3 regions of the Bacillus inaquosorum genome follow, and region 3 is predicted to be linked to each of the others. Evidence: riboswitches for the same ligand, from Rfam matches in the RefSeq annotation. Region 3 holds a riboswitch; each other region holds the start of a gene.
The links. A riboswitch is a leader RNA that binds a small molecule or an ion and turns the genes downstream of it on or off. The one in region 3 is predicted to bind thiamine pyrophosphate.

Region 1 (10,063 bases), 1.4 Mb from region 3:
AGATTTAAATGAAAAAGCATACAATTGGATCTACAAGCGCTGCTTTAACCTTACACCTAAAACAGTATAATCGATGTCCCGCTCATTTACAGAGCGGGATTTTTTTTGGATAATGAAGCATAGATGGAAATTTTAGAGAAGAAGGAAGGTACCGGCTGATGTGGAAGCGTATGACTGCAAGAACGGAAGGCTTATATATCGCAGATACAGAAAGTTTCGTAACAAAGCAAATGGACAAGCTTGATTTTGATTATGGCGGCATCCCCGGCGACTTGCATTTTGGCCTGACCAAAAAAGCGGGAGCCAGAGAACCGATGTTTTCAAAAGGGACAGAAATTTTCAACCGCAGACAAATTTCTATTGTATCAATAGAGGAATGTGATCAAATTGCTTTAAAAATGGGAGTGCCGAGCATTTTGCCGGAATGGCTTGGGGCGAATGTGGCAGTCAGCGGCATACATGATTTCACATCATTAAAAGAAGGAAGCCGGCTCATTTTCCCAAGCGGAGCCGCATTGCTGTGTGAGGGTGAAAATGATCCGTGTATCCAGCCGGGCGAAGTCATTCAATCTTATTATCCGGACAAGCCGAAGCTGGCGCCTGCTTTCGTCCGACACGCACTGGGCATAAGAGGGATTGTCTGCATTGTTGAGAGACCCGGTGCTGTTTATGCAGGTGATGAAATAGAAGTTCATTCCTATCAGCGGAAAGTCAAACGAAAAGCAGAAAGGGTCTGATCAAATCAGACCCTTTCTACCTTTTCTTTAATTTCTTTAATCTGGCTGAGGTGCCGTTTTTCATGGTGGCCGATAAAATCGATCCACTGTCTGACAGTCAGCTCTTGAAACACAGGATGCGGAAGCACTCTCTTAAGATCTTCTTCTTTCAGAGAGGCAATTGCAGCTGTCAGCTGCTCTCTCACTACATCAAGCTCGCGTTTCATTTGACTGCCTGAAATAAAATCATGCTCAGGCTCAAGGTGACTCGGAGCTTTCCGTTTATTGTTTCTGTCCTGTGCAGTCTCAAGCGGTTTTTCTTCAACTTCTTTAACAGGAGCTTCCTTTACACGTTCCTTCAGCATTTTTTGTGCGGCCATATCGATTTTTTTCAAATGGTCAAGAACTTCACGTATGCTCCATTCTTCAGCAGAAGGCTTTTGATTCAGCTTTTCGTCAGAAAGTCCTTTCACTTCGTTCCACGTTTCTAATCTGGCTTCATTAAAGATACTCATCATATCTCCTCCTAAAATGACATTACCATATATATAAGCAATTATCATTTATAAAGCACTTAACAGGGAGTATTTATCTAAAAATTTCGAAACCTTTTCTATTGTGTCTCGTATAAATGGTAACGGCAGCCGTTCATCAATGCATTGATGAGGAAAGGATGAGGCATTTGGAGTTACTGGGCGTTCCTATACAAACAATTTATCTTTATACGCTTATTATTGCGGGCAGTCTTACGCTGTTATTTCTTTTTTTCGGAGATGTATTTGCAGGGCTGTCAGAAGGCATTCCGCTTCTTAATCCGACATTGGTGCTCGCATTTTTCACATGTTTTTCAGCAGGCGGATATATAGGCGAGCTCACATTGCCCCTGTCCAGCCTGTTGCTCGCGTTTTTATCTTGCATCCTTTCGATCATTCTGGTGACATTGCTTCACATCTTTGTACTCGTACCATTATCATCCGCTGAAGAATCTTTGGCTTATAGAGAAGCTGATCTAAAAGGAAGAGTCGGTAAAGTGATTACAGCTGTTCCTGTTGACGGGTTTGGTGAAGTGGTCATTGAAGGGATAGGCGGCACCATCTCGAAGTCAGCGGTCAGCTTTGAGAATCAGCAGATCAGTTACGGAACAACGGTTTTAGTTGTAGATGTCAACAACGGAGTTCTTTCGGTTACTCCGCATGAACCTATATAAAACAAGGAGGAATGTGATATGACAATGCCGATTATAATTGTCATCGGAGTTGTATTCTTTTTATTAATTGCACTAATAGCCGTGTTTATCACAAAGTATCGTACGGCAGGGCCTGATGAAGCGTTAATCGTAACGGGGAGCTATCTCGGCAATAAAAACGTTCATGTCGATGAAGGCGGCAACCGTATTAAAATCGTCCGCGGCGGAGGAACCTTTGTTCTACCCGTCTTCCAGCAGGCAGAGCCGCTAAGCCTATTATCAAGCAAACTGGATGTTTCGACACCTGAAGTCTATACAGAACAAGGAGTGCCTGTAATGGCCGATGGAACTGCGATTATTAAAATCGGCGGTTCTATAGGAGAAATCGCTACAGCGGCCGAACAATTTTTAGGAAAATCAAAAGAAGACCGTGAGCAGGAAGCGCGGGAGGTTTTAGAAGGCCATCTTCGTTCCATTCTCGGCTCAATGACAGTTGAAGAAATCTATAAAAACAGGGAGAAATTTTCTCAAGAGGTGCAGCGTGTCGCTTCACAGGACCTCGCGAAAATGGGGCTTGTGATTGTCTCCTTTACCATTAAAGATGTACGTGATAAAAATGGTTATCTTGAATCATTAGGGAAACCGAGAATTGCCCAGGTAAAGCGTGATGCTGATATCGCAACAGCAGAGGCTGATAAAGAAACCCGGATTAAGCGGGCAGAAGCGGACAAAGATGCAAAAAAATCAGAACTTGAACGGGCGACAGAAATTGCTGAAGCTGAAAAAATCAATCAGCTCAAAATGGCTGAATACCGCAGAGAACAAGATACGGCAAAAGCGAATGCCGACCAGGCATATGATTTAGAGACTGCCAGGGCGCGCCAGCAAGTCACAGAGCAGGAAATGCAGGTTAAAATTATCGAACGCCAAAAACAAATAGAACTGGAAGAAAAAGAAATTCTTCGCCGTGAACGCCAATACGACTCAGAGGTAAAGAAAAAAGCCGATGCAGACCGTTATTCAGTCGAGCAGTCCGCAGCAGCCGAGAAAGCCAAACAGCTCGCGGAAGCCGATGCCAAGAAGTACAGTATAGAAGCAATGGCGAAGGCTGAGGCGGAAAAAGTCAGAATTGACGGGCTTGCAAAAGCAGAAGCTGAAAAAGCGAAAGGGGAAACAGAAGCTGAGGTTATCCGCCTAAAAGGTCTGGCAGAAGCGGAAGCAAAAGAGAAAATTGCGGCTGCCTTCGAGCAGTACGGGCAGGCTGCGATCTTCGACATGATCGTAAAAATGCTTCCGGAATACGCGAAACAAGCAGCGGCACCTCTTTCAAATATTGATAAAATCACCGTTGTTGATACAGGAGGAAGCGGTGAATCAAGCGGCGCCAACAAAGTAACCAGCTATGCGACAAACTTAATGTCAAGCCTGCAAGAAAGCTTGAAAGCATCGTCGGGAATTGACGTAAAAGAAATGATTGAGAACTTTTCAGGAAAAGGAAACGTAAAACAAAGCATTAACGAATTAACAAATGAAATAAAAGAAGCAAAAACGGTCCAAAAACCAGAATAATGACTGCGGAAAGGATAGCAGCAGATGGTAATCTTACGAGAAGCAAAGGTAGAAGATATAAAGGACATTGCAAAGGTGCATGTGGACAGCTGGAGGACAACATATCGAGGAATTGTCCCGGCTGATTACTTAAACAGTCTGAATTATAAGGAATTTGAAGACAAATGGAAAAGCCGCTCGGTAAAGGGTGTATTTGTCGCTCAGGATGAAAAAGGTTCGATATTCGGCTTTGCTTCATTTGGACCTATCCGCTCTGAACAAAAAGGCTATGACGGCGAGCTATACGCTATTTACCTTTTAGAAGAACATCAGCGGCAAGGGGCAGGGAGAGCGCTCTTAGCAAAAGGAGCAGAGTTTTTGCTTCATCATAGCTTTTCGAGCATGTTTGTTTGGGTGATGGAGAAGAACCCCTCAATTACATTTTATCAGTCCTATTCCCCTGAAAGAGAAGCGGAGGACAGCTTTGAAATTGCAGGAGAAAGGCTGAAAGAAATAGGGTTTGGCTGGCCGGATCTTCCTGCTTTGAAAACAGTCCTTAACAGATAGCAAAAAACAACCCCCAGCGGATTGCGCTGGGGGTTTCTCGTTAAGCTCTGTCAGTTTTGAGCAAACGCGGTGCTGTCATAAACAATAAACAAAGGACAATTGCACAGATGATGAATGAAGGAACCATATAGGTAGCATTATAAGTTAAAGAATAAATCCATACAGGCGTTCCTTTTGGAGCGAAGCTGCCGAAAAACACAGCCCCTGAAATGACATGTGCGGCATAGCGGAGGAAACTGCCGATAAAAACTGCGCTGACTACTGAAACAATCAGTTTTCCTTTTGTTTTGGATACAGCGGCTTTACGGACAGAAGAAGCGAAAAATCCGCTTAATCCGATAGCTGCGAACGCGATAAGGTAATCTAGCAATAGCTGTACAGGGTGTTGTGCGAATAAGTTTCCGATCGCTATTTGAACAAGACCTGTCAGCAGACCGGTAGTAAGGCCAGCTTTGATACCCCACCGAAACGAAATCAAAAAGATCGGAATCATCATGATGGAGACCGAGCCTCCTTGAGGCATACGGAGAAACATTCCTGAGACGATGTCTAAAATAACAGCAGCCGCAGTCATAATTGCAATTTCAATAAGGCGAACCAGTTGCTTAGATTGATTCATAAAATCCCCTTCCATCAATAGACAAACCAAAAGGACAACAAAAAAGCAGCACGCGGAAGGATGAGAAAAGTTCCACGCACTGCTTTACAATCTGCAATTCATTTGACTTTGCCACATCCCTACGCCAGCGTTAACTAACAGGTTCAAAGGGTCAGAACGTAACCGCTCACTCTCAGCTTTAATGCTCCCCTTGTGGTCATCAGTATTTAGTTCGTTTCTACTATACAAGAAAAAGAAAAAAACAACAAGATTGCATTACTGAATAGATGTTCTTTTAAAATAGTTATATGATAAATACGCGACAGATACCATGACAAAGATTATAGTTTATTTGTTTTATAGATTTTTTTAAAAAAACTATTGCTATAAATGAATACAGGTGTTATATTATTAAACGTCGCTGATGAACAGCAGACAAAACAAGAAGCTTCAAAACAATTTAAAAAAAGTTGTTGACAAAAAAGAAGCCGAATGTTATATTAGTAAAGCTGCTTCATTGAGAAGTAAGTAACAGAATGATCTTTGAAAACTAAACAAGACAAAACGTACCTGTTAATTCATTTTTAAATAAATCGCACAGTGATGTGCGTAGTCAGTCAAACTAGGGCCTGCACGATGCAGGTCACACAGGTGTCGCCGCAGGATGCGGTGAACTTAACCTGTGATCCATTTATCGGAGAGTTTGATCCTGGCTCAGGACGAACGCTGGCGGCGTGCCTAATACATGCAAGTCGAGCGGACAGATGGGAGCTTGCTCCCTGATGTTAGCGGCGGACGGGTGAGTAACACGTGGGTAACCTGCCTGTAAGACTGGGATAACTCCGGGAAACCGGGGCTAATACCGGATGCTTATTTGAACCGCATGGTTCAAATATAAAAGGTGGCTTCGGCTACCACTTACAGATGGACCCGCGGCGCATTAGCTAGTTGGTGAGGTAATGGCTCACCAAGGCAACGATGCGTAGCCGACCTGAGAGGGTGATCGGCCACACTGGGACTGAGACACGGCCCAGACTCCTACGGGAGGCAGCAGTAGGGAATCTTCCGCAATGGACGAAAGTCTGACGGAGCAACGCCGCGTGAGTGATGAAGGTTTTCGGATCGTAAAGCTCTGTTGTTAGGGAAGAACAAGTACCGTTCGAATAGGGCGGTACCTTGACGGTACCTAACCAGAAAGCCACGGCTAACTACGTGCCAGCAGCCGCGGTAATACGTAGGTGGCAAGCGTTGTCCGGAATTATTGGGCGTAAAGGGCTCGCAGGCGGTTTCTTAAGTCTGATGTGAAAGCCCCCGGCTCAACCGGGGAGGGTCATTGGAAACTGGGGAACTTGAGTGCAGAAGAGGAGAGTGGAATTCCACGTGTAGCGGTGAAATGCGTAGAGATGTGGAGGAACACCAGTGGCGAAGGCGACTCTCTGGTCTGTAACTGACGCTGAGGAGCGAAAGCGTGGGGAGCGAACAGGATTAGATACCCTGGTAGTCCACGCCGTAAACGATGAGTGCTAAGTGTTAGGGGGTTTCCGCCCCTTAGTGCTGCAGCTAACGCATTAAGCACTCCGCCTGGGGAGTACGGTCGCAAGACTGAAACTCAAAGGAATTGACGGGGGCCCGCACAAGCGGTGGAGCATGTGGTTTAATTCGAAGCAACGCGAAGAACCTTACCAGGTCTTGACATCCTCTGACAATCCTAGAGATAGGACGTCCCCTTCGGGGGCAGAGTGACAGGTGGTGCATGGTTGTCGTCAGCTCGTGTCGTGAGATGTTGGGTTAAGTCCCGCAACGAGCGCAACCCTTGATCTTAGTTGCCAGCATTCAGTTGGGCACTCTAAGGTGACTGCCGGTGACAAACCGGAGGAAGGTGGGGATGACGTCAAATCATCATGCCCCTTATGACCTGGGCTACACACGTGCTACAATGGACAGAACAAAGGGCAGCGAAACCGCGAGGTTAAGCCAATCCCACAAATCTGTTCTCAGTTCGGATCGCAGTCTGCAACTCGACTGCGTGAAGCTGGAATCGCTAGTAATCGCGGATCAGCATGCCGCGGTGAATACGTTCCCGGGCCTTGTACACACCGCCCGTCACACCACGAGAGTTTGTAACACCCGAAGTCGGTGAGGTAACCTTTTAGGAGCCAGCCGCCGAAGGTGGGACAGATGATTGGGGTGAAGTCGTAACAAGGTAGCCGTATCGGAAGGTGCGGCTGGATCACCTCCTTTCTAAGGATATTTACGGAATATAAGACCTTGGGTCTTATAAACAGAACGTTCCCTGTCTTGTTTAGTTTTGAAGGATCATTCCTTCGAAACGTGTTCTTTGAAAACTAGATAACAGTAGACATCACATTCAATTAGTAAGACAAGATATCACATAGTGATTCTTTTTAACGGTTAAGTTAGAAAGGGCGCACGGTGGATGCCTTGGCACTAGGAGCCGATGAAGGACGGGACGAACACCGATATGCTTCGGGGAGCTGTAAGCAAGCTTTGATCCGGAGATTTCCGAATGGGGAAACCCACCACTCGTAATGGAGTGGTATCCATATCTGAATTCATAGGATATGAGAAGGCAGACCCGGGGAACTGAAACATCTAAGTACCCGGAGGAAGAGAAAGCAAATGCGATTCCCTGAGTAGCGGCGAGCGAAACGGGATTAGCCCAAACCAAGAGGCTTGCCTCTTGGGGTTGTAGGACACTCTGTACGGAGTTACAAAAGAACGAGGTAGATGAAGAGGTCTGGAAAGGCCCGCCATAGGAGGTAACAGCCCTGTAGTCAAAACTTCGTTCTCTCCTGAGTGGATCCTGAGTACGGCGGAACACGTGAAATTCCGTCGGAATCCGGGAGGACCATCTCCCAAGGCTAAATACTCCCTAGTGACCGATAGTGAACCAGTACCGTGAGGGAAAGGTGAAAAGCACCCCGGAAGGGGAGTGAAAGAGATCCTGAAACCGTGTGCCTACAAGTAGTCAGAGCCCGTTAACGGGTGATGGCGTGCCTTTTGTAGAATGAACCGGCGAGTTACGATCCCGTGCAAGGTTAAGCAGAAGATGCGGAGCCGCAGCGAAAGCGAGTCTGAATAGGGCGCATGAGTACGTGGTCGTAGACCCGAAACCAGGTGATCTACCCATGTCCAGGGTGAAGTTCAGGTAACACTGAATGGAGGCCCGAACCCACGCACGTTGAAAAGTGCGGGGATGAGGTGTGGGTAGGGGTGAAATGCCAATCGAACCTGGAGATAGCTGGTTCTCTCCGAAATAGCTTTAGGGCTAGCCTCAAGGTAAGAGTCTTGGAGGTAGAGCACTGATTGGACTAGGGGCCCCTACCGGGTTACCGAATTCAGTCAAACTCCGAATGCCAATGACTTATCCTTGGGAGTCAGACTGCGAGTGATAAGATCCGTAGTCGAAAGGGAAACAGCCCAGACCGCCAGCTAAGGTCCCAAAGTATACGTTAAGTGGAAAAGGATGTGGAGTTGCTTAGACAACCAGGATGTTGGCTTAGAAGCAGCCACCATTTAAAGAGTGCGTAATAGCTCACTGGTCGAGTGACTCTGCGCCGAAAATGTACCGGGGCTAAACGTATCACCGAAGCTGCGGACTGTTCTTCGAACAGTGGTAGGAGAGCGTTCTAAGGGCTGTGAAGCCAGACCGGAAGGACTGGTGGAGCGCTTAGAAGTGAGAATGCCGGTATGAGTAGCGAAAGAGGGGTGAGAATCCCCTCCACCGAATGCCTAAGGTTTCCTGAGGAAGGCTCGTCCGCTCAGGGTTAGTCGGGACCTAAGCCGAGGCCGAAAGGCGTAGGCGATGGACAACAGGTTGATATTCCTGTACCACCTCCTCACCATTTGAGCAATGGGGGGACGCAGGAGGATAGGGTAAGCGCGGTATTGGATATCCGCGTCCAAGCAGTTAGGCTGGGAAATAGGCAAATCCGTTTCCCATAAGGCTGAGCTGTGATGGCGAGCGAAATATAGTAGCGAAGTTCCTGATTCCACACTGCCAAGAAAAGCCTCTAGCGAGGTGAGAGGTGCCCGTACCGCAAACCGACACAGGTAGGCGAGGAGAGAATCCTAAGGTGATCGAGAGAACTCTCGTTAAGGAACTCGGCAAAATGACCCCGTAACTTCGGGAGAAGGGGTGCTCTGTTAGGGTGCAAGCCCGAGAGAGCCGCAGTGAATAGGCCCAGGCGACTGTTTAGCAAAAACACAGGTCTCTGCGAAGCCGTAAGGCGAAGTATAGGGGCTGACGCCTGCCCGGTGCTGGAAGGTTAAGAGGAGCGCTTAGCGTAAGCGAAGGTGCGAATTGAAGCCCCAGTAAACGGCGGCCGTAACTATAACGGTCCTAAGGTAGCGAAATTCCTTGTCGGGTAAGTTCCGACCCGCACGAAAGGCGCAACGATCTGGGCACTGTCTCAACGAGAGACTCGGTGAAATTATAGTACCTGTGAAGATGCAGGTTACCCGCGACAGGACGGAAAGACCCCGTGGAGCTTTACTGCAGCCTGATATTGAATGTTGGTACAGCTTGTACAGGATAGGTAGGAGCCTTGGAAACCGGAGCGCCAGCTTCGGTGGAGGCATCGGTGGGATACTACCCTGGCTGTATTGACCTTCTAACCCGCCGCCCTTATCGGGCGGGGAGACAGTGTCAGGTGGGCAGTTTGACTGGGGCGGTCGCCTCCTAAAAGGTAACGGAGGCGCCCAAAGGTTCCCTCAGAATGGTTGGAAATCATTCGCAGAGTGTAAAGGCACAAGGGAGCTTGACTGCGAGACCTACAAGTCGAGCAGGGACGAAAGTCGGGCTTAGTGATCCGGTGGTTCCGCATGGAAGGGCCATCGCTCAACGGATAAAAGCTACCCCGGGGATAACAGGCTTATCTCCCCCAAGAGTCCACATCGACGGGGAGGTTTGGCACCTCGATGTCGGCTCATCGCATCCTGGGGCTGTAGTCGGTCCCAAGGGTTGGGCTGTTCGCCCATTAAAGCGGTACGCGAGCTGGGTTCAGAACGTCGTGAGACAGTTCGGTCCCTATCCGTCGCGGGCGCAGGAAATTTGAGAGGAGCTGTCCTTAGTACGAGAGGACCGGGATGGACGCACCGCTGGTGTACCAGTTGTTCTGCCAAGGGCATCGCTGGGTAGCTATGTGCGGACGGGATAAGTGCTGAAAGCATCTAAGCATGAAGCCCCCCTCAAGATGAGATTTCCCATTCCGCAAGGAAGTAAGATCCCTGAAAGATGATCAGGTTGATAGGTCTGAGGTGGAAGTGTGGCGACACATGGAGCTGACAGATACTAATCGATCGAGGACTTAACCACATTTTGAATGATGTCACACCTGTTATCTAGTTTTGAGAGAACACTCTCAATTTGTTTGGTGGCGATAGCGAAGAGGTCACACCCGTTCCCATACCGAACACGGAAGTTAA
Region 2 (10,063 bases), 640 kb from region 3:
GGAAAAAACAAGCTCTTTAAACGTCAGGACGATCGTAACGGGCGTAGGCAGCACTGTAGCGGACACAACACCAAGGCCGCCGATGATCTGCCAGATGGCAATGATGACAACGGGCAGCAAAAGCCCCTTCATCCAGCCGTATTTCATCCTTCGGGGCTTTTTTTGCACCACCTCCGTATTTGTTTTGGGCAGCGAACCTGCAGCCTCTGCTTTCATCATTGATCACCTCCGGAGGAATTTTCCTTTAACGCTTTTTTAATAAATGTGTTATCCACAACCTCTTTCACGTCGATCTTCTTGTCTATCGCCTTTGTTTGATATTGAAAATCTGCTGTCTCCTGCTGCGCTTTCACAATGTCGTCACTGATAACCTCATTCAGAGGCTCAGTATTTTTCAGCACATTTTTGACGACCTTTTTATCGAGATCTTTAATGTTTGCATACAAGTCCGCGGCTTCATCCGGATGTTCCTTTTGCCACACAACAGCCTTATTAAACACCTTCAGAAAACGGACCACTTCGTCTGGATGCTCCTCTGAAAACTTTGTTCTTACTAGAGTAAATCCGGGTGAATATAAATCTGTGCTTTCCCCGTTCACAAGGATTTTTGCCCCATGCTTGATTGTTTCTAAAGATAAGTACGGCTCCCAGATGGACCAGGCATCAACAGATCCGTTTTCAAATGCGGAGGCGGCTTCATCGGGCTGAAGCTGAATGATCGTCACATCATTAGCTGACAAACCCACTTGATCAAGCGCTTTATACAGAAAATCAAAACCGCTGCTGCCTTTGGCGACTGCAATTTTCTTTCCCTTTAAGTCCTTGACGTCCTGAATGCCGCTGTTTTGATTCACAAGGATGCCATTCGCCTTCAACCCATCCTGGGATAAACCGATTTCTTTAAAATCAATCCCTGCCGCCTGTCCTGAGATCACAGGCGAATTGCCGACCTGAGAAAAATCAAGTTTGTCTGCCGCAAGGCCTTCAAATTGGGGCGGACCGCTTTGAAACTCCACCCACTTCACTTTGATGCCTTCTTTTTCAAATGCATCCTCAAACCAGCCTTTCTCCTTCGCAATCAAAAGCGGGCTTAAGCTTTGTTGAATACCGATTCGAATTTCTTTCAATGGTTTGTGATCACCGCTGGCTCCATTTGCTCCGCAGCCTGCGAGCAGAAAAAAAACGGTAACCAATACAATGAGTCCTTTTTTCATTTCTGCTTCCGCCCTTTCTATATCCCTGATCCCTCAGCGTACTCTAGATCTTCTGTTTTCTCGAATTCCGACAGCACTTTCTGTCTGATCGCTTGGAAATCCGGAGTCGTCCGGTTTCGCGGATACGCCAGATGAATGGGCATCAGCTTATGGATGTTCCCCGGTTTGGCCTTAAGGATCGCAAGCTCATTTCCTAAATAAACAGATTCATCTATATCATGAGTGACGAGAATCATCGTTGTTTTTTTCCTCCGCCATATATCCAGCAGCACGTCCTGCAGGTGTTTTCTTGTAAAAGCGTCGAGTGCACCAAACGGTTCATCTAAAAGCAGCACCTCAGGCTCCCGCAGAAGGGCCCGTGCGATAGCCACTCTTTGTGACATACCGCCTGACAGCTCACGAGGATATGCTTTCTCCGATCCTTTCAATCTGACAATCTCGATCAGTTCATCCACCTTCTGTTTGACTTTTGGATCTTTCAAGTTCAAATCAGCGGCAATATTCTGCTCAACCGTCAGCCATGGAAAGAGACGGTGCTCCTGAAAAATAAATCCTTGCTGAATACCCGGAGCTGTTACGCTGCGTCCGTTAATTTCAACACTCCCGTCATAATCAGAATCAAGTCCTGCAATAATCTTTAACAGAGTGCTTTTTCCGCACCCGCTCGGTCCGATGACCGTTAGAAATTCACCTGGTGCGATTGATAATTGAATGTTCTCCAAGACCGTTGTTTTGCGGCCCTCTTGAACAAATGCCTTTTCTTTGATGCTGATGGTCACAGCCACTTTTATCCCTCTCTTTCTGCCAACCCCGCCTTCTAAAAAAACAAAAAGGCCCCCATCTCTGTTCTTTATAGAGATGAGAGCCTTCGGCGGTCCGATCAGCTGCCCAATTGTTTTTTTGTTTGAATATCATGTTAATTCAAATTATTCCGATATGTCAACTATTTTTTAAACGAGATTTTTGTCAGCCTTGTTTATCACTTACTCTGCTTGTTTCGCAAATAGAGAGGAAAAAAATCATTTCTTCAAAAATCTTTTCTCTCTCCTATAAGCTGTTATAACAATGGTTTATCAACATTTTTAATACTAGATATCCCTTAATAGAGATAACTATTTTATAATAATTATAAAATAATATTGACTTTTTACTTAGAGATGATATTATGTTTTTATAAATTCCAAGAGGTGATCATATGAGTTCAAATAAACTGACAACTAGCTGGGGCGCCCCGGTTGGAGATAATCAAAATTCGATGACAGCCGGTTCTCGCGGACCAACTTTAATCCAAGATGTACATTTACTCGAAAAATTGGCCCATTTCAACAGAGAACGTGTTCCCGAACGTGTCGTTCACGCCAAAGGAGCAGGCGCACACGGATATTTTGAAGTGACAAACGATGTAACAAAATACACGAAAGCCGCTTTCCTTTCTGAAGTCGGCAAACGCACACCTTTGTTCATCCGTTTCTCAACAGTTGCCGGTGAACTTGGCTCGGCTGATACTGTTCGCGACCCACGCGGATTTGCTGTTAAATTTTATACTGAAGAAGGAAACTACGACATCGTCGGTAACAATACACCGGTATTCTTCATCCGCGATGCGATTAAGTTCCCTGATTTCATCCATACACAAAAAAGAGATCCAAAAACACACTTGAAAAACCCTACAGCTGTATGGGATTTCTGGTCACTTTCACCAGAGTCATTACACCAAGTAACAATCCTGATGTCTGACCGCGGAATCCCTGCAACACTTCGCCACATGCACGGCTTCGGGAGCCATACATTCAAATGGACAAATGCCGAAGGTGAAGGCGTATGGATTAAATATCACTTTAAAACAGAACAAGGCGTGAAAAACCTTGATGTCAATACGGCGGCTAAAATTGCCGGTGAAAACCCTGATTACCATACAGAAGATCTATTCAACGCGATCGAAAATGGTGACTTCCCTGCATGGAAACTATATGTGCAAATCATGCCTTTAGAAGATGCAAATACGTATCGCTTCGATCCGTTTGATGTTACAAAAGTTTGGTCTCAAAAAGACTATCCGTTAATCGAGGTCGGACGCATGGTTCTAGACAGAAATCCGGAAAACTACTTTGCAGAAGTGGAACAAGCGACATTCTCACCTGGAACACTCGTGCCTGGTATTGATGTTTCTCCGGATAAAATGCTTCAAGGCCGACTGTTTGCTTATCATGACGCACACCGCTACCGTGTCGGTGCAAACCATCAAGCGCTGCCAATCAACCGCGCACGCAACGAAGTGAACAATTATCAGCGTGACGGACAAATGCGCTTTGACAATAACGGCGGCGGATCTGTTTATTATGAGCCTAACAGCTTCGGCGGTCCGAAAGAGTCACCTGAGGATAAACAAGCTGCATATCCGGTACAAGGAATCGCTGACAGCGTAAGCTACGATCACAATGACCACTACACACAAGCCGGTGATCTCTATCGTTTAATGAGCGAGGATGAGCGTGCCCGCCTTGTTAAAAATATTGTTAACGCCATGAAGCCGGTAGAAAAAGAAGAAATCAAACTTCGCCAAATCGAGCATTTCTACAAAGCGGATCCTGAATACGGAAAACGCGTGGCAGAAGGCCTTGGATTGCCAATTAAAAAAGATGCTTAATATAAATGCAAAAACCCGCTGTAAATAGCGGGTTTTTTTATATTTAGTGACGCACTGCCGTATGCTTCTCATCAATCTTCATATAAATTTCCTCCATCAGCTCCGCACTGTTCATAATCTCTCGTTTGTTTTTTTCAATCAGGAGCTCCAGCGGTAAAATCTGATTTCCGTATGTTTTTCGCTTCTTGAATCGCTTTCTCCCCTTCTCTTTTTTGATTCCCATCACTGTTCCCTCCTTTTTTCATACAAAAAAGGCCCTTATCTAAAAGATAAGAGCCTTCGGTGTTCCGATCAGCAAATGCTGGAAATGTATATTAGCTATATTAAAACGTATTCCATTTCGCCTGTCAATCTATTATTTATACAGCTGGCTGCCTTGATTCACAAATTCTTCGGCTTTTTCTTTCATCCCCTCTTGAATCGCATCCCATTCACTAATCTCTTTATCCTTCGCATAATCCCGAATATCCTGAGAAATTCTCATGCTGCAAAACTTCGGTCCGCACATTGAACAGAAATGAGCGGTTTTTGCTCCTTCAGCCGGCAGGGTTTCATCATGATATTCAAGCGCTCTTTCCGGATCAAGAGATAGATTAAACTGGTCTCGCCAGCGGAATTCAAAGCGGGCTTTCGATAACGCATCATCCCGTATTTGCGCTCCGGGATGCCCTTTTGCAAGGTCTGCCGCGTGCGCAGCAATTTTATATGTAATGACTCCTTCACGAACATCATCACGATTTGGCAGCCCCAAATGCTCCTTCGGCGTTACATAACAAAGCATTGCTGTCCCATACCAGCCGATCATCGCCGCTCCGATCGCTGAAGTAATATGGTCATAGCCCGGTGCAATATCTGTCGTCAGAGGCCCCAATGTGTAAAAAGGCGCTTCTTTGCAAATGTCCATTTGTTTATCGACGTTCTCTTTGATTTTATGCATCGGCACATGCCCCGGTCCCTCAATCATTACCTGAACATCATGCTTCCAGGCAATTTGTGTCAGCTCTCCAAGCGTCTCTAATTCAGCAAACTGCGCTTCGTCATTGGCATCAGCGATTGATCCGGGACGCAGACCATCCCCAAGAGAAAAAGCAATATCATACGTTTTCATGATTTCACAGATTTCTTCAAAATGAGTATACAGAAAGCTTTCCTGATGATGAGCCAGACACCACTGCGCCATAATCGCTCCCCCGCGTGACACGATTCCAGTTGTCCGTTTGGCAGTCAGCGGCACATACCGAAGCAAAACACCAGCGTGTATCGTAAAATAATCCACTCCCTGCTCTGCCTGCTCGATCAGCGTATCACGATAAATCTCCCACGTTAAATCCTCCGCTACGCCGTTTACCTTTTCAAGCGCCTGATAAATCGGAACAGTTCCAACAGGCACAGGGCAATTGCGGATAATCCATTCACGCGTCGTATGAATGTCTTTTCCGGTGGAAAGATCCATCATCGTATCCGCTCCCCAGCGAATGGCCCAGGTCATTTTTTCCACTTCTTCTTCAATTGATGACGTAACCGCTGAATTCCCGATATTCGCATTAATCTTCACATGAAAATTCCGGCCGATAATCATCGGTTCGCTTTCAGGGTGATTAATATTTGAAGGAATGATCGCCCGGCCGCTGGCTACCTCATCTCTGACAAATTCGGGAGACACATGCTCGCGTATTGCGATAAACTCCATCTCTGGTGTAATGATCCCTTTTTTGGCATAATGCATTTGTGTGACATTTTGACCCGCTTTCGCCCGCAGCGGGTTCCGCTTTAGTCCTGGGTAGCTTACGTTTGGATTTGCTTTTTTATAACCGTTATCTTCTGGTTTTATAGCTCGTCCTTCATATTGTTCAACATCGCTGCGCTCCGTGATCCATTTTTGGCGGAGCGGCTTTAACCCTTCTTGAATATTAATGGTCACATCAGGGTCGGTATACGGTCCGCTTGTATCATAGACACGCACAGGCGCGTTTTCCTCTTCGCCGAACGACCCTGTCGTCGGACTCAATGCGATTTCCCTCATCGGCACTTGGATGTCCGAAGAAGAACCTTCCACATACACTTTCTTGCTCCCCGAAAAACTCGACATAATGGAAATGTTGGCTTGCTGCACTGAATTGTTTTGCATTACTTATCCTTCCCCTCTCTTCGTTTGAAAGGACAAAATCAAGCCCATAACCAGCACAAAAAACCGGATTCAAATGAATGAACCCGGTTACAGTCAGAAAGAAACATATTATTGCCCAGCAAGACAATAATAAAAACAATTCCTCTACTTCCCCACGCTGGTACGAACCAGATCAGGTCCAAAGGGTTAAGAAGCTTACCTTCTCTCTCAGCCCGAAAGCGGGCACCCCCAGTAACTATTAATTTCGGACTCATCTTAACATAAAACCAATCGAAAAAAAAGAGGAATATAGAAAATATTCAGCTAATTCATCCCAAATAGTTGACCGACAGCGGCGTTTCAGATATTTCATGATCACCCATCATCACCCGATATGCCCTTGCACCCGGTCTTGAACTCACTGTCTGAAACAGCTGATCATTTATGAAATGGAGAGCTGCTCCGTCGTCCGCCGCATAGCCATCGCACAAGAATTCGTTAGATATCAGCTGGTGGTATATCGGTCTCCGATCCTTTTCACCGTCATAATGAGGACAAAAGCTCCCTTGCAACAAACCTAAACTTTTCATGCTTGTCAGCGGTCCGGCTGAATCTGTCACCCCTTCTTCAAACCAGCAGATCGCACCTGCACTTAAACCAGCTAAAATCACACCGTTCTTCCATGCTTCCCTGAGAATAAGATCCAGCCCCCACTCTTTCCACAGCACAAGCATATTCCTCGTATTTCCCCCGCCGACATAAATTATGTCCTTTTCCATAACAAAAGAAATTAAATCTGTTGACGGCGGCTTAAATAAGGATAAATGAGACGGCACACAATCCAGTGTTTGAAATGCATCATAAAACCGCTGAACATAGTTTTGGGAATCACCACTCGCCGTCGGCAAAAAACAAACGCGAGGCGACTTCCGGTCTGATTGATTGATGATATATTGATCGAGGGACAAATTTTTCGGCTCCATCGAAAAACCCCCGCCGCCCATCGCAATAATCTGTTTCATCATCTCACCGCCTGACAAAATTTGTTATTCATTATAGCATTTTGTATAAAAACAAGATAGCAAGCCAAATACTTTCTTATCACGGGAACTAGAAAATAAGGAAGTGGATTGCCATTGAACAATGTCTCTAACCCGATAAACGCCAAAGACATACCTGCATTTGTACTTAATTTCTTAATAACAATAAAAACAAGCATTAACAATTACACTGTCGCGATGACAGAAACCTCGAACCCTCACCTCCGAAGAGCATTGCGTGATCAATTAGATGCAGCTGTTTATCTGCATGGAGAACTTTCTGAACTCCTGATGGAAAAAGGCTTGATCCTGGATAAACAATTGCAAATCGATTCGCTTTTATCTTGCAGAGAACTGTAACAAAGTCATATAAAAAAGACGGTCTCTCATTTACGAGAGACCGTCTCTTCCTTTTATTGCTCCACTCTTCTTAAAGCCTCGTTTACCGTTTCTTTTATAAACGTATCTTCTCCGCTCAAGCGGTCTAAACTGAGATCGCCGTTTCTCAGCCGTTCAGATATATTGTTTATATCCTCTTCTACCGTGATTTGCAGTTCACCAGCCAAAAACATTCTGTGTAATTCATCAGCAACCATACTTTCTTTATTCATTTCAATCCGCTCCTTTGCTTTCAATATTATTCTTAGTCTGTCCCTAGGCCGGACGAATAATAGGAAAAAAGTATGAAACAAATGAATCTTTTTTCCTCCTTCTTACGTATACCTGTTGAGAAAAAGAAAAAGGGGAAGATTTAACATGTCATTTTTTAAGAAGCTTGCGGCAAGTGCCGGAATCGGTGCTGCAAAAGTAGATACGATTTTAGAGAAAGACGCATATTATCCTGGAGAGGAAGTGCGGGGTACTGTACATGTCAATGGCGGAAAAATCGCTCAGGATATCCGCTATATTGACTTACAGCTTAATACACGGTACGTCATTGTAAAAGACGATGAAGAGCACCGGAAATACGCTACAATTCATTCTTTCCGGGTCACTGGTTCATTTACCATTCAGCCTGGAGAACAGCATCAATTTCCGTTCTCATTCATTCTCCCACTGGATACACCAATCACTGTAGGGAAAGTAGAGGTCGCCGTGGTGACAGACCTTGACATTCAAGGCGGTATTGACAAATCAGATCACGATCGAATTTTCGTTGAAGCGCACCCTTGGATCGAAAGTGTGCTGAAAGCAATCGAAAACCTGGGCTTCCGCCTTAACGAAGCAGACTGCGAACAAGCACCTTACTTCCAGCGCCGCCTTCCGTTCGTTCAAGAATTTGAGTTCATTCCGACATCAGGCTACTATCGTCAGATGCTTGATGAATTAGAGCTTATTTTCCTTTTAGACGAAGACGGTTTAGACATTATTTTCGAAGTCGACCGCAGAGCAAGAGGACTGCGAGGATGGCTGGAAGAGATGTATAATGACGGAGAACAGCTCGTACGCGTCCGCTTCAGCCAATCAGAGCTTGAGGATGCAGAAGGGCTTGAAGAGGTGTTAGAAGAGATTTTAGACCAATACGCTGAGTAAACAATACAGGGGTCATACACACTACCTTAGCTACAAAAATAAAACCCACTTCTTAATTAAAATATACCCTATAAGTAGACAATTTAGAAAAAGTCTATCCTATGGGGTACTTTTGTGTTTAATGGGGGGATTCAGTAAGTGAGGAGATGAGAAACAATGAGTAAACATTTATTTGGCGATGAAGATATACAAATTATTCGAGCTAATCCTTATATAAAGTCAGGTACACCTATAAGGCATCACTTATAGAGATACATTTAAACGATTATTCATTCAGAAAAAGAGAAAGGGAAATTCCCGGCGCAAATTTTTGAAGAACAAGTAATTAGAGTTGATAGGAAAGAAAAAGATGGAGGTTCTAGGAACCGATGGAAAGCAGCTTACCAGTAGTAAAAAGAGAAGTGAAGTGAAGTGACATGTGACGCATTACAATGACTATAGATGCAATGGTATAAAAAAAGATGATCCCTGTCTTATACAGAGATCACCTTCTACTTAACGCTGTATAGTTATTTCTAAAATTGACCTTTACATAGAGCACTTCTAATTAGAAATGGGTTTTTAACTACTTACAAAAAAGTTTCCTTATTCTTCTTTAACAGACCTTTTTCACGATGTTAACTTTTTAATTCATGTTAAAAATTACAACATTTTATGTAGTATCATTATTAATTAACATTTTGAAGCACTTGGTTCACAGTCACAATCCCCCCGTGACAGTGAACCACCGCCGCCATTCTTTGCGATTTAAGCAGCGATTGCCCCAAAAATCATAGGGACTGTAATTGATATAAAGAGATTAAAACACCCTGCTTCAAGGTTCAGTATACGGGTTACGCTTTGGTTTATTTACATATGTCTATCTAGATCCTTAAAAAGCATTTTGAACTAGCGTTTATACAGTTTTTTCACCGACAGCTAGGCACAATTGTCGGACAATCGCATGATGCTTATCCTGCACCATCTTTCTCCAGCTAACCGATATCTTCCCTAGGTCTTTGCTTGATAAAAAACCATCCTGTACCAGCTTGTATGGGATTCCAACACCTTCGGATTGGAAAAACATCTCATCTCCTAATATTGTACTATGAGCATTGACAATATCAAATTGGACATTAGTAAATCCCCCATCTTTTAGAATTTGCGGCAACTCACGCCCAATTTTTGGATTGCCCCCTTCGGCAAACCTAGCTTGACAGTAGGCATCATATAACTCTCTTAAGCCTGAAACATGCGGGTAGGTCATAATATGCATCTCAAAATCATTATCAACCAAGATTACTTTTCCACCCGGCTTCAAGATTCGGTATATTTCCTTAATAGCTTTTGTAGGATCTGGCAAATGCTCCAATACCAAACGTGAAATTGCAAAATCAAATGTGTTGTCCTCCATGCCGGTCTGAATAATATCTCCCTCATACACTTGCCATCTACTTTGTTTTTCCTTTTTTAAATAATCCGTGGCATAATCAACCAATAAGCGATCAATCTCTAGACCGGTCACATTCGCGTGGGGGATATG
Region 3 (10,063 bases):
TCGGCTGAGACAATCAATTGCACTGATGTCTCAGAAAACACGATGTCACCAAACTTTTGCCGCCTTAAGCCTATACCCATTAATGCACCTAGGAGAGAACGGTGGTCTACTGTGACAAACTTTTCAGCATAACGGACGTTAAACGCCTGCAGTTCAAAATCCGATTCTTCCGGAGTGATGTACTCTGGATAGAGGATCGCCCGTTTTCGTTCCGCTCTGTCATAGCCGCCGGAAAAAGCAAGCCCAACATCTGCCTGTCCGGTAACAGCAGAGAGGATGACCTGCTCTCGGGGATCTAAAAAGTCAGTCAGTTTCATCCGGTACTGCTCCTGGACAATACTTTTCCATTCGAGCGCCTGATCAATAAAGGCCCGCTCGTCTTTTCTGAAGTGCTGATAGATATCGCTCATCGTCTTTCCCTTCTATGTAAAGAGGCTTGGCTGCTGCCAAGCCCCTATCAAACTGTCACTTTAAAACGCAATCATGCGATATAGCCCCCACAAGCCGGTTGTCGCAAACCGAAGCACAAGTATAGCTACAATCGGTGAAATATCCAGCATTGCGATCGGAGGGATGATTTTTCTGAATGGTTCGAGATATGGTTCACAAATCGAAGCTAAAAAACGCCCGACTGCCGTTTCCCTCGTACTCGGCACCCATGACATAAAAATATATATGATCAGGGCAAATGAGTATATTGTAATTAATAAGCTTAAAACCGAAAAAACTTGATAAAGGATCATCTCGCTTTACCACCTCTGATGTTCGTCTTCAGATATGAGCTCAGAAATTGTGCCTGATACATCTACGTTGTCAGGCGTGCAGAGGAAAATATCCGAGCCGATTCTTTGAATATCGCCGCCGATGGCATAAACGGTTCCGCTCAAAAAGTCAACAATCCGCTTAGCCTGGTCATGCTGTATCCGCTGAAGATTGACGACGACTGCCCGCCGGTTCTTCAAATGGTCGGCTATTTCCTGGGCCTCCGCATAAACGCGCGGCTCACTCAACACCACTTTAGAGGATTTCTGAACACTTTGCAAGCTTACTACATTCTGTTTGCCCGCAGGTTTGTTTGCGGCATAAGCCGGCTTTTCTTTTTGCTCATGCTCTTCTTGAGACTCCCGCTCTGTCTCAATATATTCATATTCGTATTCTTCCTCATCCATCGAGAAAAAGTTTTTCAGTTTATTTTTCATACTCATTGCTGTACACCCCCTGTTTCATTTCCGACTAACGATGAGCCGATTCTAATATAAGTAGCCCCTTCTTCAATTGCAATTTCAAAATCATTTGACATGCCCATCGACAGTTCAGTACACGGAGCGTTTGGCTGTTTCAGCTCCTGAACCTGGTCACGGAGTTCTCTCAGCGCCCGGAAACAGCTTCTGATCTGATCTTGATCATCAGTCAGCGGAGCCATTGTCATCAGTCCGGCCACAACGATGTGTTCGAAACCGGAAAGCTCCTGTATGAAGGGAATGACTTCTTCTTTTTTCATGCCGTGTTTAGAAGGCTCAAGAGAGGTATTGACCTGCACAAAGCATTGGACAGTACCTTCAGCCCGTTTTTCAATTTCTTTCGCTAATGAGAGCCGGTCTAAGGAATGGATATAGGAAACCGCATTGACGACAGCTTTTGCTTTTCTTGATTGAAGACTGCCGATAAAATGCCATTCAGGATCCCCTTTCATCATTTCCTGTTTGCGGAGCAGTTCCGCGTCCCGATTCTCTCCGAGGCAGGTGATGCCCGCATCCACTGCCTCCTGTGCTCTTTCAGGCGATACATATTTTGTGACAGCAATAACCGTAACTTCATCGGAGCTGCGGCCCGATCTGTTACATGCTTCGTTTATTCGTTCGTTTATATGTCGTAAATTATCAACAACACGCAAGATCTTTTATGCCTCCTTCATTCCGATAAAGGACATCATCCGTCCAGTTTTCCCCTGATCGCGGCGGTGAGAATAGAAAAGCGACTGCTCACTTTCCGTGCATAAACCGCTGACAGAAATCTGTTCATTTGCCAAACCGCTGTCGATCAGTATGAGGCGGTTCAGCTCTTTCAGATCAAGCTGATATTGTCCCTTTCCCGTCTGATTTACGGCACGTTCTGCTGAAACCGGCAATGTGCGGACAGCATCCATGACACGATCGTCTACCGTATAGCATGCTCCGCTGATAGACGGTCCGATAACAGCATAAATATCTGAGAGCTTTGAACCTTCCTGCTCGGTCCATTGCTTCACCATTTCTCTGCCAATCTGTTTGACAGTGCCTTTCCACCCGGCATGGGCGACCCCGACAAGCGATTTAACCGGATCATAAAAGAAAAGAGGCACACAATCAGCAAAGCATAATGCCAAAACCACATTCTTTTCATTTGTGTAGAGCCCGTCCGTTGCTTTTAAAGCCGTGTGATACTCACGGGCGCCTTTTCCCCTATCCCTCTGCGTCACTTTCTGAACGCGATTATCATGTGTCTGATCAGCAAATACCCAAGACTGCAAATCAATATTAAACATATCGGCAATATATTCACGATTTTTAACTACATCTGCATCTTTGTCATGAACGTGCAATCCTGTATTTAACGATTCAAAAGGCTTTTGGCTGACACCGCCGTTTTTCGTAGTAAATCCGGCAATGACTTCTCTGTTGTTTTGATTCGTTTGTGTCCAGTCTTGTATCATGAGTGTCGAGGGTGTGGTAAGACTGAATGGGTGATATGTATTCATGATGATCCAACCTTTCGACAAACATTTAAAAAAGCGGAATTTCCCACTTATTTTACCACATCTTTCTGCATTCGTTGAGCGCCGATTTGCATATTTCTAAATGAAATGTGCCGGAAGAAATCAAGACTTCCGGCATTTGCCAATCCGCGGCAGACAAAGCAGGTTATGCATGCGGTTCACTTAATCGGACCAAGATCACGTCTTCCCCGATTTTTACTATATTTCGCCATGGAATGACCAATTCCTCTTCTTTTCCAAAAAAACCGAGAACCTTCCCATTTCCTCCCAGTATGATCGCTTGAATTTTTCCAGTGGTCACATTGATATCTATATCACCAATGCTCCCCAGCTTTTTTCCGTTTGAGACATTGACGACATCCTTCACCTGAAATTCAGAAATGCTGATCATCCCATCACGTCCTTTTTCCGTCCTTTTTTCCAGTATATGAACGGGCGGGCTGAACCTTGTCAGCAAGAAGAAATTTTCATGATCACTGTTCTTTTTTACGGCTGCACCAGCTGATGATAAAATCGAGCATGATTTTTGTATAATCTACCAGCTGCTCAATCGATACCTCCTCGTTTACGGAGTGTGCATTGTGCAGATCGCCAGGACCGTATATCACGCATGGAATGCCGGCATTATACAGCCATCCCCCGTCTGTAACGGATTGAGAAACGTCCATAACCGGGCGCTCCCGTTTCACTTTCTCATGAGACACAGTAAGCGCTGAGACGCCTGGGTGGCCAGGATCAACTTCCAGTGCCGGAAAAATTTCTCCTCTGTCTTCAATCATAGATGAGCCTCCCCACTTAAAAACAGGGCGGTTTTCCCTAAGCCAAACATCACTGTCACTCAGCCGATTGATGTAATCTTCTATTTCCGCTGCCACTTGGTCATGGGTTTCATTCGGGTAAAAATGCACTGTGATCCACAGCCGGCACTCGTCCGCTATAAAAGCCGCATGTCTGCCGCCTTCAATGACAGCCGGGTTAATCGTATTTGTGCCTGGTTTAAAGCCGGGATAACTTTTCATAATGGACCAGTGGCGCTCAAGTTCACCGAGCCCCGCAATGATTTTTGCCATTTTTTCAATTGCGCTTGCCCCGAATGTTCCTCCGCCTGCATGAATCATATTCCGCCTCGTCCCATCATGAAACGTTTGACTGCTTTTGATTTCGATCCAGCCTGTAATGACACCGCCTTGACCTTGAATATGCATATCGCTCGTATCTGCGACAACTGCAAAATCAGCACGATAGCCCCTCTTACAGCACTCAAGCGTACCGGCTTCTCCAACTTCCTCCCCGATAACCGATTGCAGAATCAAATCACCGGGAAGTTCAATGCCGGCTTCACGAATCAATTTGACCGCAAACAGCACACACGCCATTCCGCCTTTCATATCAGAAGCACCCCGTCCGATTAAGAAACCGTTTTTTTCAATTGGATGAAACGGAGCATGCTCCCAATCCTCATCCTCTTTTACCTCTGCCACATCTACATGACCATTGATGATCAAGCTATGATAGTCTGCTGCATCTGTTCCCTTTAGCAGGCCTACAACATTGGGATCTCCCGGGTACACGTCCCATTTGTCGATCGAGAATCCCATTTCATTTAAAAACCGAGCAATCCATGACTGAATGCCGTCTGTATTTCTTGCAGGCGGTGCAGGTGTTTGATAAGAAATCAGCGTTTTTGCCAGCTGAATAAGCTCCTCCTTTTGATCTTCCACCTTTTTTAACAGAGAGTCTATTTGTTGATTCAATGTGATCCGCTCCTATTCTTAAAAATCAAAAAGCCGTTTCAAATGTTATGAAACGGCTTAGTAAAAACAAACAGAGTCCTATGTACTCCGCTATTTCACCGCTTCCCTCCGCTGGCATGATCCAGATCAGGTCAAAAGGGTTGAGACAATGTCTCTCTCAGCTTCGCAAAGCACCCCTAGGATGAATCTATATGTGTTTGTCAGGCATTCGTTATCGGCTCGGCTCTTGTTAAAAACGGCCGATCCTGATTCCATAATACATGGATTGGCGTATCAAAAAAAGCGGAAAGTATGTGATCAGTGAGCATTTCCTTTATTTCTCCTGAGCTAAAGACCTCTCCCTGTTTTAACAAAAGGGCTTTGTCAAAGACCGGTAAAATTTCTTCCGCATGATGTGTCACATAAAGGATCGATGGCGCTTTTTCTTTGTTTGCAATATATGTAATCGTGTCTAACAGCTTTTCCCGGGCAATAAAATCCAGCCCTGTGACCGGTTCGTCCAATATCAGCAGCTCCGGATCGGCCATTAGCGCTCTTGCAATCAAGGCTCTTTGTTTTTCTCCTTGAGAAAGGGTTTCATAGCGTCGGTCGGCATATTCTATTGCACCCAAATCCTCTAACAAACCAATCGCTTTTTCCCTGATTTCCGCACTTGGCGTTTCATATAATCCTATCGAAGCGTAAGCTCCGCTCAACGCAATCTCAAAGGCTGAATCTGCCGGATACAATTTTTGCTGAAGACCCGCTGAGACGAGGCCAATTTTCCGTCTGAGCTTCTCCCCAAGCTCGGTTTTACCAAATTCATGGCCAAGCACCTGCATCTCGCCTGATGTTGGAAAGTAATATGAGCAAAGCATATTTAACAGCGCTGTCTTTCCGGCACCATTTAATCCGTAAAGCACCCAATTTTCCTTTTCCTCCACCTTCCAATGAATATCCCTCAGTATCCATTTTCCATTTCGTTTTAGTGAGACATTGTCAAGCTGCAAAATCATCGTGGTCCTCCTCTAAACTTCTATTATAATTGTTTTAATTTTCATAAAACTCTGTACGGACTAGGATACCTTATTTTTTCCAAAACGTAAACAACCCGCAATCAATAGAAAAGCCTTTAAAACAAAAATTGTTTTAAAGGCTTTTCATGTCATTATTGATGAATATTCTTATTCATTTGTTTGATAGCTGCTTTTTCAAGCCTGGACACCTGCGCTTGGGAAATCCCGATTTCCTCGGCTACTTCCATTTGTGTTTTCCCTTGGAAGAAGCGCTTTCTCAAAATCATTTTTTCCCTATCATTCAGCCTTCTCATGCCCTCTTTTAAAGCCAGCTCTTCAATCCATTGTGAATCTGTATTGCGCTCATCACTGATTTGGTCCATAACATAGATCGGGTCTCCGCCGTCGTTATAGATCGGTTCAAATAGAGAAACCGGATCCTGGATGGCATCAAGCGCAAATACAATTTCTTCATGCGGTACTTCAAGAACTTTTGCGATGTCTTCTGCAGTCGGCTCCTTGCTTGTCTCACTGATTAACCGCTCTCTTACCTGAAGCGCCTTGTAAGCGATGTCCCGAAGCGATCTTGAAACACGGATCGGGTTATTATCGCGTAAATACCTGCGGATCTCTCCGATAATCATAGGTACAGCGTATGTTGAAAACTTAACATTGTGGCTTAGGTCAAAATTATCAATGGATTTCATTAGTCCGATGCAGCCGACCTGAAATAAGTCATCAACATACTCCCCTCTGTTATTAAATCTTTGAATGACACTTAAGACAAGACGCAAGTTCCCGTTTACAAGCTTTTCTCTGGCTGAATCATCGCCTTCATCCTGCAGCTGCCTAAACAGCTTTCTCATCTCTTCATTCTTGAGTACTGGTAATTTGGAGGTATCCACCCCGCAGATTTCGACTTTATTCCTAGACACTTTTTTCCCTCCCTACAGGAGCTGCTGTACAACGTTAAGTATCTCCTTGGGTGGGAAAAATATGCACTGCACTCAGACCGAAAAACAGTCGAAATCAGGAAATCCCTGTAAAATCAAGGGGTTATAACCATAAAAAATTTTACACCATTTTGTTGAACTCTTTTCTCAATCTTTTTATAATTCTTTTCTCAAGACGCGAAATATAGGACTGAGAAATCCCCATCATATCCGCTACATCCTTTTGGGTCTTTTCTTCTTCGCCGACAAGCCCAAACCGCAGCTCCATGATTTGCTTTTCTCTCTCATTGAGCTGTTCAAGCGCTTTTTTTAAGAGTTTTTTATCTACGTTGGCTTCTATATCTTTTGTGATGATGTCATCGTCAGTGCCGAGTACGTCAGAAAGCAAAAGCTCATTGCCATCCCAATCAATATTAAGCGGCTCATCAAAGGAAACCTCTGAACGAATTTTATTGTTTCTTCTTAAATACATGAGGATTTCATTTTCTATACACCGTGAGGCATAGGTCGCCAGCTTGATTTTCTTTTCTGGATTGAATGTATTCACAGCTTTAATTAATCCGATGGTGCCGATGCTGATTAAATCCTCTATATTAATTCCTGTATTTTCAAATTTCCGTGCGATATAGACGACCAGACGCAGATTGCGTTCAATCAAAATGGCGCGAGCCGCCTGATCACCGTTTGGGAGCTTCATTAACAGAACCTGCTCCTCATCTTTAGATAATGGCGGCGGCAGGGCTTCACTCCCGCCTATGTAATAGACTTCATCACTTTTCAATCCAAGTTTCATCAGCAGCTTATACCAGAGGTGCGTCAGTCGCAATTTCAGTTTTTTCATCTTCCTCTCCCTTCTAAATGTCACGTCGTTTGAGTATGATAAGTAACGGACATTTGCGAACATTATGAAACGTGTTTGATGGCCTTGCCCGAAAGCATTTTCGGATGAATAATCGCGTCAAACTCTCCATCTGCCGATAGCTTTGTTGTACTGATGCCGATTAAGCATTTATCCGCAGAAATCATTTCTTCTTTTGTCATTATCGTTACGTGATCCGGTTTAATGCATAATAAAAATTGATTTTGCTGCCCTACCCCCCTGTATGGAATCAGCCTCATTTTATCTAAAAAACGAAATGAATCATCGAGCTGTTCAATTGCTTCCAATGGGTCTGTGTTTCGAATGATCATCGTTTCAGCCGCTCCGAAAATCGGCTCCAGTTTATCAATGTAAATAATCATAACCGGCGTTTTTGTAAGAGGATCGTACAGCTGATTACCGGAATCAATCAACCCTCTGACATGAAGCGTTTGACCGCCCAAATCCGCCTGTACGCTGACTCGTTCCTCATATTGAATGTTTTTTGTTTCAATGTCGTCAATTCTTCTCTTAGAAAAAAACCATAACGCTGGAAAGCCAGCAACAATAAACAACCAGCTGATTGGGTCTCCAAACCCGGTTTGATTGGTGATCATGACACCGTTTCGAACAACAGAATGTGACTGCAGCAAAGAATGAGCTCCGATAATTCCTCCCCCCATTAAAAAAGTGGCAAAATAAAAGGAAAACAAATTTTGAAAGAAATAACGAAATCTTTTAAATCCAAATGTCACCATCACAATCACAACTGAAAAAGCCAGCTTCCCGGCCGGATGTTCAACGATCGGCGAAAAAGGAGTAAACATCAAAAGGACAATACTTGAACCGATGAACGCTCCGCCTATCAGTCTTCTTTTTTTCACATGACGTTTTAAAATAAATGCCGTGAGCAAAAGTAAAAGTGCATCAAAACAAAAGTTTAACAGCCAAATGACATCTAAATAGATTTTCACATCTGACTCCTTTCTTTCTTGCATCACGCTGTTCCCCTTCTTGTTTCATAAGTATAAAGCAAGCTCTGTGGGAAAGTCTGTCAATTAATGTTGAGAGGAAAATACAATTTTTCAGGGATATCTGCTTAATTTGTCGAGGAAATAATTGAGAGTATATAAAAAAGCTGCCTGTGACGGCAGCTTTTTTACACTTAATTTTCAGTATTGATATAAAGTTTTCCATTCGCTGTTTTTCTAGTTTCATTTCCATACTCATCTCGTACAATCACTTCTACTTTTGCTCCGTTTGCTTTAATAGAAGAAGTGGCTGTCCAATAGCCTTCATATCTCCCCGGAGAAATTTCTCTTAGCGGGAGCTCGGTGGCGTTTTGCACACTCGCCCTTGCATTTGTCAGCGGCAGGCGAATGACAAACGTTGCATCCAAATCTTCAGCGCTTGAGAAAGCGATTTTCACAGATTCACCGGCTTTTAAGGTTTTGTCCTCTCCAGGGATCAATCCGGAAATGACAGGCTTGTCAAAGTTAACGTCAATGACTGCCTTTTTCGTCGTTTTGTTGCCCGCCAAGTCAGAGGCAGTCACCTTGACTTCATTGCTTCCGTTCTCCAAGAGAACACGGGCTGAGTATGAACCATCTGTAACCGTTGCTTTTTTGCCATTCACCTTGACTTCTTTCAGATTGTCATCGGATACAGCCCCTTTGACAGTCAGTGCTTCTTTATTTGTTTTCTCGCCATCCTTTGGATTGTCCAGCGTCAATTCAGGCTTGACTTGATCAAGCGTGACTGTAACAGGGCTGGAGGCATCCGTAGTTCCGTTGTCTGTTGATGCCGTGGCCGTCAGCTTATTTTCACCCTTGCTGAGTGAGATGCCTGCCTGGAAGGTGCCATCCGCAGCAGCTTTCGTTTCTCCTGCTTCTTTCTCTCCATTATAAATGTGTACTGTTGTACCAGGAGAGGCTTTTCCTTTTACAGTAACGTTCTCCTTGTTTGTGTACGATTTGTCTGCCGGTGAAGTCATTTCAGGTACAGCAGCTTCATAATCAACTAATGCGCGAATCATATAGTTGCCGTCCGCTTCGTCACCTGGCTGCCATTGTCCATCTATATACTGCCAGTTGCGGCCAGAATTCTGACCGGTTTCATCCATTGCCAGTCCAGGTGAATACGGATCAGGTTTTGACTGGATATACACGAGATAAAAGTCTTTATCGACCATAATCCCTTTTGAACTGAGATCTACCTTGGTCCATTCGCCATTGCGAAGGGCTTCGGCGTTAAATGGCCCGGCAATTTTTTTGCCTGGTGCTCCGTCTTCTCCTGTAGCATCGTATACCTCAACCTTAAACTCGGTGCCGCCAGGATCAGGGAACTCTGTATCCCAGAATCTGAACAGTCCTCCTGTAAGCATGCCTTTGTCCTTGCCGTCAGCCAACGTCATTTTTACCGCCCATCCGTTACCTGCTGCAAAATAGGAATTGGCATTTTCCGCCGTTCCGTCATCATATGCAATCTCACCCGGATAACCGACGAAAGGCTTCAGTACAGTTTCCTTCGTAACATCACCTTTTAAATCAACGGTAAATTCATCGCTGTAATAACCCGGTGCAGCGACTTTAATCGTATAGGCGCCTTCATAGGCCTCAAGCGTATATTCACCTTTGTCGTTTGTTGTAGCAGGTTCAACTGCAGCATCCTCTATAACATAGACGGTGGCGCCTTTTACCGGCTCTCCTGTCGCTTTATTAATGACTGTGCCTTTTAATGTCCCCTTC

Region 1: another riboswitch for thiamine pyrophosphate. It lies ahead of thiT (energy-coupled thiamine transporter ThiT); the one in region 3 lies ahead of M1M80_RS08495 (acetylornithine deacetylase).
Region 2: another riboswitch for thiamine pyrophosphate. It lies ahead of thiC (phosphomethylpyrimidine synthase ThiC); the one in region 3 lies ahead of M1M80_RS08495 (acetylornithine deacetylase).

Annotation. Positions count from the first base shown of each region.
Region 1 covers NZ_CP096592.1:3,159,683-3,169,745, reverse strand. Annotated here, with positions in the region: gene gbsB (choline dehydrogenase) at 1-70, shown strand, start outside; gene M1M80_RS16120 (MOSC domain-containing protein) at 159-737, shown strand; gene M1M80_RS16115 (DinB family protein) at 743-1,231, opposite strand; gene M1M80_RS16110 (NfeD family protein) at 1,399-1,923, shown strand; gene floT (flotillin lipid rafts scaffold protein FloT) at 1,942-3,471, shown strand; gene M1M80_RS16100 (GNAT family N-acetyltransferase) at 3,496-4,017, shown strand; gene thiT (energy-coupled thiamine transporter ThiT) at 4,058-4,636, opposite strand; TPP riboswitch at 4,736-4,837, opposite strand; rRNA gene M1M80_RS16090 (16S ribosomal RNA) at 5,307-6,856, shown strand; rRNA gene M1M80_RS16085 (23S ribosomal RNA) at 7,026-9,953, shown strand; rRNA gene rrf (5S ribosomal RNA) at 10,008-10,063, shown strand, end outside.
Region 2 covers NZ_CP096592.1:1,068,004-1,078,066, reverse strand. Annotated here, with positions in the region: gene M1M80_RS05100 (ABC transporter permease) at 1-219, opposite strand, end outside; gene M1M80_RS05095 (aliphatic sulfonate ABC transporter substrate-binding protein) at 216-1,214, opposite strand; gene M1M80_RS05090 (ABC transporter ATP-binding protein) at 1,232-1,999, opposite strand; gene katA (catalase KatA) at 2,410-3,861, shown strand; partial or broken gene M1M80_RS05080 (FbpB family small basic protein) at 3,889-4,084, opposite strand; gene thiC (phosphomethylpyrimidine synthase ThiC) at 4,217-5,989, opposite strand; TPP riboswitch at 6,122-6,229, opposite strand; gene M1M80_RS05070 (Type 1 glutamine amidotransferase-like domain-containing protein) at 6,298-6,990, opposite strand; gene M1M80_RS05065 (spore coat protein) at 7,105-7,368, shown strand; gene M1M80_RS05060 (hypothetical protein) at 7,422-7,625, opposite strand; gene spo0M (sporulation control protein Spo0M) at 7,765-8,541, shown strand; gene M1M80_RS05050 (class I SAM-dependent methyltransferase) at 9,437-10,063, opposite strand, start outside.
Region 3 covers NZ_CP096592.1:1,711,736-1,721,798, reverse strand. Annotated here, with positions in the region: gene M1M80_RS08525 (YlmH family RNA-binding protein) at 1-410, opposite strand, end outside; gene M1M80_RS08520 (YggT family protein) at 471-743, opposite strand; gene sepF (cell division protein SepF) at 750-1,205, opposite strand; gene M1M80_RS08510 (YggS family pyridoxal phosphate-dependent enzyme) at 1,202-1,894, opposite strand; gene pgeF (peptidoglycan editing factor PgeF) at 1,901-2,737, opposite strand; gene M1M80_RS08500 (YlmC/YmxH family sporulation protein) at 2,901-3,146, opposite strand; gene M1M80_RS08495 (acetylornithine deacetylase) at 3,229-4,509, opposite strand; TPP riboswitch at 4,596-4,697, opposite strand; gene M1M80_RS08490 (ABC transporter ATP-binding protein) at 4,710-5,504, opposite strand; gene sigG (RNA polymerase sporulation sigma factor SigG) at 5,657-6,439, opposite strand; gene sigE (RNA polymerase sporulation sigma factor SigE) at 6,579-7,298, opposite strand; gene spoIIGA (sigma-E processing peptidase SpoIIGA) at 7,361-8,290, opposite strand; gene M1M80_RS08470 (S8 family peptidase) at 8,482-10,063, opposite strand, start outside.